2 regions of the Knoellia sp. LjRoot47 genome follow, and region 1 is predicted to be linked to the other one. Evidence: predicted binding sites of a transcription regulator. Region 1 holds the regulator's gene; the other holds the start of a gene.
The links. Region 1 encodes HspR, which represses chaperone genes until heat shock. Its sites were predicted from a motif close to AAGTTGAGTCNNNNNGACTCAACTT; they were not measured.
Positions count from the first base shown of each region.

Region 2: a site for HspR is predicted at 1,839-1,863, ahead of ACSQ11_RS05950 (ATP-dependent Clp protease ATP-binding subunit). Genes of this name have one in related genera too.

Region 1 covers NZ_CAXUQS020000001.1:1,519,613-1,523,183, reverse strand. Annotated here, with positions in the region: gene mmsA (multiple monosaccharide ABC transporter ATP-binding protein) at 1-1,209, opposite strand, end outside; gene ACSQ11_RS07405 (hypothetical protein) at 1,376-1,645, opposite strand; gene ACSQ11_RS07400 (heat shock protein transcriptional repressor HspR) at 1,673-2,143, opposite strand; gene ACSQ11_RS07395 (DnaJ C-terminal domain-containing protein) at 2,146-3,177, opposite strand; gene grpE (nucleotide exchange factor GrpE) at 3,215-3,571, opposite strand, start outside.
Region 2 covers NZ_CAXUQS020000001.1:1,213,754-1,217,324, reverse strand. Annotated here, with positions in the region: gene ACSQ11_RS05960 (slipin family protein) at 72-731, shown strand; gene ACSQ11_RS05955 (hypothetical protein) at 960-1,709, shown strand; gene ACSQ11_RS05950 (ATP-dependent Clp protease ATP-binding subunit) at 2,020-3,571, shown strand, end outside.

The DNA.
Region 1 (3,571 bases):
CGACAGCTTGGCGACGTCGTAGTCGACCGACGGCGTCTTGGTGCGCAGCTGCTTGCGGTAGTCGTCGGCCGCGGAGTGCTCTGCCCGCCGGTCGATGACGAGGTTGTGCGCGATCTTCTTGAGCTTGGCCGACACCGTCGTCGTCTTGATGTCGTCGAGGAGGTTGAGGCCGAGGGTCTTGCGGTCCTCGGTGACGTAGCCGATGCCGGCGTCGATGGCCGCCGGCACGCTGCGCAGGTCGACGCGCTTGCCGTTGAGCGTCATCTCGCCACCGAGCCACGTGCCGTAGGAGTGCCCGAAGATCGAGCGCATGAGCTCGGTGCGGCCCGAGCCCATGAGACCCGCGAAGCCGACGATCTCGCCGCGGCGGACGAAGAACTCCGACTGCTTCGCGACGAGCCGCTCCGGGACCTGCGGGTGGGCGACAGTCCAGCCCTTGACCTCGAACATCACCTCGCCGATCTCGGGGGTGTGGTCGGGGAAGCGCGACTCGAGCGAGCGCCCGACCATGCCGCGGATGATCCGGTCCTCGTCGACGGCGCCCTCGCGCACGTCGAGCGTCTCGACCGTCTGGCCGTCGCGGATGATCGTGATGGCGTCGGCGATGGCCTCGATCTCGTTGAGCTTGTGGCTGATCATGATCGAGGTGATGCCCCTGCCCTGCAGGCCCCGGATGAGGTCGAGCAGGTGGCGCGAGTCCTCCTCGTTGAGCGCCGCCGTGGGCTCGTCGAGGATGAGCAGCTGGACGTCCTTGGCGAGGGCCTTGGCGATCTCGACGAGCTGCTGCTTGCCGACACCGATGTTCTTGATCGGCGTCTCGGGGTCCTCCTCGAGCCCGACCCGGGCGAGGAGGTCGCGCGCGCGGTTGTTGGTCTTGACCCAGTCGATCGCGCCGCGCCTGGTCTCCTCGTTGCCGAGGAAGATGTTCTCGGCGATGGAGAGCTCGGGGATGAGCGCGAGCTCCTGGTGGATGATGACGATGCCCGCGTGCTCGGAGTCACGGATGTTGTTGAACGTGACGTCGGCGCCGTTGAAGCGGATCGTCCCGTCGTAGGTGCCGTGGGGGTGCACGCCCGACAGGACCTTCATCAGGGTTGACTTGCCGGCGCCGTTCTCGCCACAGATCGCGTGGACGTCACCACGGCGGACCGTGAGGTTGACGTCGGACAGGGCCTTGACACCGGGAAATGTCTTGGTGATGCCCGTCATCTCCAGGATGGGCGCAGAACCGGCCACATCGTCTCCTCGTCGACATCGAACACCGTGGACCTCACTGGCCTCGGTGGACAGGATGCTAGACCCAAGATCTGTCAGCCACGCAACGTTCCGGAGCCGGACGCACGGCTTGTCCGGTGGACAAGCGGAAGTGGACAATTCAGGGAAGGCTCGGCTCCGGGTCGTACCAGCCGTCGCGCTCCTCGGCGAGCGCCGAGAAGCGGTCGCGCAGACCACCCTCCACGGGTCCGGAGGGGTCGTCGACCATCTCCTCGCGCACGTGGACACCCCAGTCGGCGTCCTCGGCGTCGTCGTCACCGGCGTGGGCGACCCGGATCACCCGGACCTCGGTGAAGCCCTCCTCGATGAGCTCGGCGGCGATCTCGTCGGCGGTCTCGCGCTCGGGGAAGATCAGCAGGTGCTCGGTCACGCAGCGAAGCGTATGCCGTCCGCGCACTCAGGGACGCCAGAGGACGAGCGCTCGGGACGCCGAGCCGGCGCCCTGTCCCGAACCCGGGCGACGGCGAGGCCGCTCGCCGAGCCGGCTGGCGAGGATCTCGCCACCGGGGCCGACGGAGAAGACGCGTGACCCGCCCGAGGCGGCGGCCCGGAGCTGCTCGACCTCTCGGGTCAGCTCGGCGACCCGCGAACGCAGCGCGTCGACGGAGTTCTCGAGCTCGAGGATCCGGGCGATGCCGGCGAGGCTGACGCCCTCCTCCTGGGAGAGGCGCTGCACCTCGCGGAGCAGCTCGACGTCGCGCGCCGAGTAGCGGCGCCCGCCGCCTCGGGTGCGCGACGGCGTGACGAGTCCGAGCCGGTCGTACTGGCGCAGCGTCTGCGCGTGCATGCCGGCGAGCTCGGCCGCGACCGAGATGACGAACACTGCGGCGTCGTCGTCCGGTCGCGGCGTCGCTCGGCGCGCAGCCACGGTCAGGCCTTCGCCTGCTCGACGAGACCGGCGCGCGGGTCGAGCCCCTCGGCCTCCGCACGCAGCACCTCGACGGCCTCTCGGGCGCGGTCGGACAGCTCGTCGGGGACGAGGACCTGAACCTTGGCGAGCAGGTCGCCCGTCGAGGACGAGCCCGCGACGCCGCGACCCTTGACGCGAAGTACGCGACCCGACGGCGTGCCGGGGGCGATGCGCACCTTGACGCTGGAGCCGTCGAGCGTCGGCACGGCGACCGTGGCACCGAGAGCCGCCTCGGCGAAGGTCACCGGCAGGTCGATCGTGAGGTTGTCGCCGTCGCGCCCGAAGACCGGGTGCTTCTCGACGGTGACGGTGAGGATGAGGTCACCGGCGGCGGCCCCGGGCTCACCGGGCTGGCCCTTGCCGCGGAGCCGGATCTTCTGCCCGTCCTTGACGCCCGCAGGGATCCGGGCCGTGATCGTGCGGCCCTCGGCGGTCCGCAGGGTCACCGTCGAGCCCTCGACGGCGTCCCGGAACGGGAGCGTCGTCGTGGCCTGGACGTCCGCGCCCTTGCGCGGACCGCGGGGGGCGCCGTAGCCGGCATACCCGGGTTGCGGACGACCGCCACCGCCGGCGGCACCGCCGAACATCTGCGACAGGAGGTCGTTGATGTCGTCGCCGCCACCGGGGCCGCCGTAGGACTGACGGCCGCCGGTGTCGAAGCGGACCCGCGACCCACCGCCACCGCCGAACGCGCTGAAGATGTCGTCGAACCCGCCGTTGCCACCGGCCCCACCGGCCGTGAAGCGAGCACCGCCGTGCGCCATCTGCCGGACCGCGTCGTACTCCTCACGCTGCTTGGGGTCCGACAGCACCGCGTGGGCCTCGCCGATGTCCTTGAACTTCTGCTCGGCAGCGGAGTCCCCGGGGTTCTTGTCGGGGTGGTGGGTGCGCGCGAGCTTGCGGTAGGCCTTCTTGATCGCCCCCGCGTCGGCATCCTTGGGGACGCCGAGGATCGCGTAGAAGTCCTTCTCGAACCAGTCCTGGCTCGCCATCAGCGCCTCCTTCCGGACGTCGTCTCGTGAGTATGGGTCACTCGGGGTCGGCCACCGCGACCCGCGCCGGGCGCAGGACCTGGTCACCGGTGCGGTAGCCGCGCTGGAGCACCTGGACGACCGTCGTCGTGCTCGCGTCCGCCGGGAGCTCCGGGTTCGAGGAGTCCCAGGCGGCGTGCATGAGCGCCTCGTGGTGCATCGGGTCGAACGGCTCGCCGACCTCGCCGAAGCGGGTCAGGCCGAACTTGCCGAAGCTCGCCTCGAGCTTGTCGGCGATCGCGGCGAACGGGCCGTCGGTGAGGTCACCGTGGTCGCGCGCCGCCTGGATGTCGTCGAGCACCGGCAGGACCGTCTCGAGGACGTCGCGCACCGCGCGCTCCTGGACGAGGGCCCG
Region 2 (3,571 bases), 310 kb from region 1:
CATCGCCCCGGCCCCGTCATGTCCGACGCCAAATCACCCGTCCCACCGGCGCACCCCGAAGGAGGTTGCCCATGTTCCTCATCCACGTCTCCGTCCCGGCCCACTGCGCCGCGGTCGAGCTCGTCGACGGCGCCCCCACCCGGGTGCTGGAGCCGGGCCGCCACCGTCGGGCGCGCCGGGCGACGTATGTCGTCGTGGACCTGCGCGAGCAGCTGCTCGCCGTGCCACCGCAGGAGATCCTCACCGTCGACGGCGTGCAGGTGCGCGTCTCGGCGGCGGTGCGGTGGGCCATCGCGGACCCGGTCGCGTGGCTCGAGCGCGCGACCGACCCGCTCGCGCTGGTCTACCTCGGCACTCAGGTCGCGCTGCGTGACGCCGTCGCCGGGCTGACGCTCGACACGGTCGCGCAGCGAGGCTCCGGCCTCGACGCCGCCGCCCTCACGGCGGCGGTGGCCTCGGTGGCCCGACCGGTCGGGGTCGCGGTCACCGAGGTCGTCGTCAAGGACGTCATCGTCCCGGCCGAGGTCCGGGCGGCGACCCTCGAGCTCGCGACGGCCCGCCAGCGCGGTGCCGCACAGCTCGAGGCGGCCCGAGCCGAGACCGCGGCCCTGCGTTCGCTCGCCAACGGCGCCAAGCTGCTCGACGACCACCCCGCGCTCGCGCGGATGCGGCTCGTCCAGTCCGCGCCGATGGGCACGCAGCTCGTCCTCCGCCTCGGCGACGACGAGTGACGCCTCGGGTCCGCGGGTGTGGTCGCCAGTGCGACCGCGCCCGCGGACCTGCCCGTATGCCAGCCCGTGGGGACCGTGGGACCCCGCGCCCACCTCACGCGCCGGCGCCCCGCGGGGCGCGGGCCGCGGAAGGCGCGGCACCGCCTCGACGGCAGGTGGCTTCGGAGCCGACTCCCGGCGGAGTCTCAGGTTGGAGGGACATCATGGACGGGAGTGGAAGGACCTCCCATGAGCGAGACGCCCCAGCAGCCCGGCACCCCTGAGCCCCACGAGGTGCCGCCGAACCCGGCCGGGTCACCCCCGGCGGCCACCGGCCCGATCCCGCAGCAGGCGCCCCCAGCGGCACCTGCCGCGACGGCCGCGGCTGCCCCGGCCCGGCGTTCCACGTGGAACGACACCATGTCGACCACCGGTGGCACAGCGGCCGTCGTCGTGGCGGCCGCGAGCCTCGGCCTGGTCGTCCTCCTCGTCACGGGACTCGTCGCAGTCGGCCTGGCGCGGCACTTCGGTGGCGAACGCGACCGGGGCGTCTGGACGTCGAGCAACGACGGTGGGATGCGCGGTCCGGGCCAGATGAACCCGGGCCAGGGCGATCGCGGCCCCGGCTCTCGCGAGCAGTCACCACCCGGGCAGGACCGACGCGGCAGCGGCGACCTCCCCGGCATGGGGATGGGGCTGGGTATGGGTGCGGGCGGAGCCCTGCACGGCGAGGCCGTCGTCCCCGGGGACGGCGGCGCCGCGACCCGGACCGTGCTGTTCCAGCGCGGGACGGTCACCAGCGTCACCGCCGACAAGCTCACGGTGAGGAGCACCGACGGCTATTCCGCGACCTACACGATCGGCGCCGACAGCCGCGACCGCCTCGCCAAGAAGGTGAGCACCCTCGCCACCGGTGACGAGGTCACCGTCGTGGCGACCAAGGCCGATGCGACGACGATCCGCATCCTCAAGACCGGCGGCACCGGCGCCGCGGGCTGACCGACCTTTCGACTGGGCCCCGGAAGTGTGCACTGCGCCAGGCCACGGCGGTGCTGCCCAGTGCACACAACCCACTTCGGGCGGGAATGTCGAGGCGGCGAGGCCGGCGAACGGCGTCCGCCGACAGCGAACATGAGCCGACTCGGCTCAGGCGTGGAACACGCGGCAGGTGCCCCGCGTTGGACGCCATGACACACCTCGCGGCACTCCCGCTGCTCCCGATTCGGTGACGGTCCGACGAAGGGACGTCACGGCATACAGGCAGCGGGGATAGCATCGAGGTGACTCATATCAGTCAGGAGCCAGCACCATGTTCGAACGGTTCACCGACCGGGCCCGCCGGGTGGTCGTCCTCGCCCAGGAAGAGGCGCGGCTGCTCAACCACAACTACATCGGCACCGAGCACATCCTCCTCGGTCTCATCCACGAGGGTGAGGGTGTCGCCAGCAAGGCCCTCGAGAGCCTGGGGATCTCTCTGGACGCCGTTCGCGAGCAGGTGCAGGAGATCATCGGCCAGGGCCAGCAGGCCCCGACCGGTCACATCCCGTTCACGCCGCGCGCCAAGAAGGTCCTCGAGCTCTCGCTGCGCGAGGCCCTCCAGCTCGGCCACAACTACATCGGCACCGAGCACATCCTCCTCGGCCTGATCCGCGAGGGTGAGGGCGTCGCCGCCCAGGTCCTCGTCAAGCTCGGCGCGGACCTCGGTCGCGTGCGCCAGCAGGTCATCCAGCTCATCTCGGGCTACCAGGGTGGCAAGGAGGGCGCTGCCGCAGGCGTCGGTCAGGGTGGCCCCGCCGAGGGCACCCCCGCCGGCTCGCTGGTGCTCGACCAGTTCGGTCGCAACCTCACCGTGGCTGCCCGCGAGGGCAAGCTCGACCCGGTCATCGGGCGTGAGAAGGAGATCGAGCGGGTCATGCAGGTGCTGTCCCGCCGCACCAAGAACAACCCCGTCCTCATCGGTGAGCCCGGTGTCGGCAAGACCGCCGTCGTCGAGGGCCTCGCCCAGGACATCGTGCGCGGAGAGGTCCCCGAGACCCTCAAGGACAAGCAGCTCTACACCCTCGACCTCGGCGCGCTCGTCGCCGGCAGCCGCTACCGCGGTGACTTCGAGGAGCGCCTCAAGAAGGTCCTCAAGGAGATCCGCACTCGCGGCGACATCGTGCTGTTCATCGACGAGATCCACACCCTCGTCGGTGCCGGTGCGGCCGAGGGCGCCATCGACGCCGCGAGCATCCTCAAGCCGATGCTCGCCCGCGGTGAGCTCCAGGTCATCGGTGCGACCACCCTCGACGAGTACCGCAAACACATCGAGAAGGACGCCGCGCTCGAGCGCCGCTTCCAGCCGATCCAGGTGGCCGAGCCGACGCTGGCCCACGCGATCGAGATCCTCAAGGGCCTGCGTGACCGCTACGAGGCACACCACCGCGTCTCGATCACCGACGGCGCTCTCGTCGCGGCCGCCAACATGGCCGACCGCTACGTCAACGACCGCTTCCTCCCGGACAAGGCCATCGACCTCATCGACGAGGCAGGCGCCCGGTTGCGCATCCGCCGGATGACCGCACCGCCGGACCTGCGCGAGTTCGACGAGAAGATCCAGGCCGTCGTGCGCGAGAAGGAGTCGGCGATCGACGGGCAGGACTTCGAGAAGGCCGCGCGCCTGCGCGACGACGAGAAGAACCTGCGCGCCGAGAAGACCCAGCGCGAGAACGAGTGGAAGAGCGGCGACCTCGACGTCGTCGCCGAGGTCGACGAGGAGCTCATCGCCGAGGTCCTCGCGGCGAGCACCGGCATCCCGGTCTTCAAGCTCACCGAGGAGGAGTCCTCGCGGCTGCTCCACATGGAGGACGAGCTGCACAAGC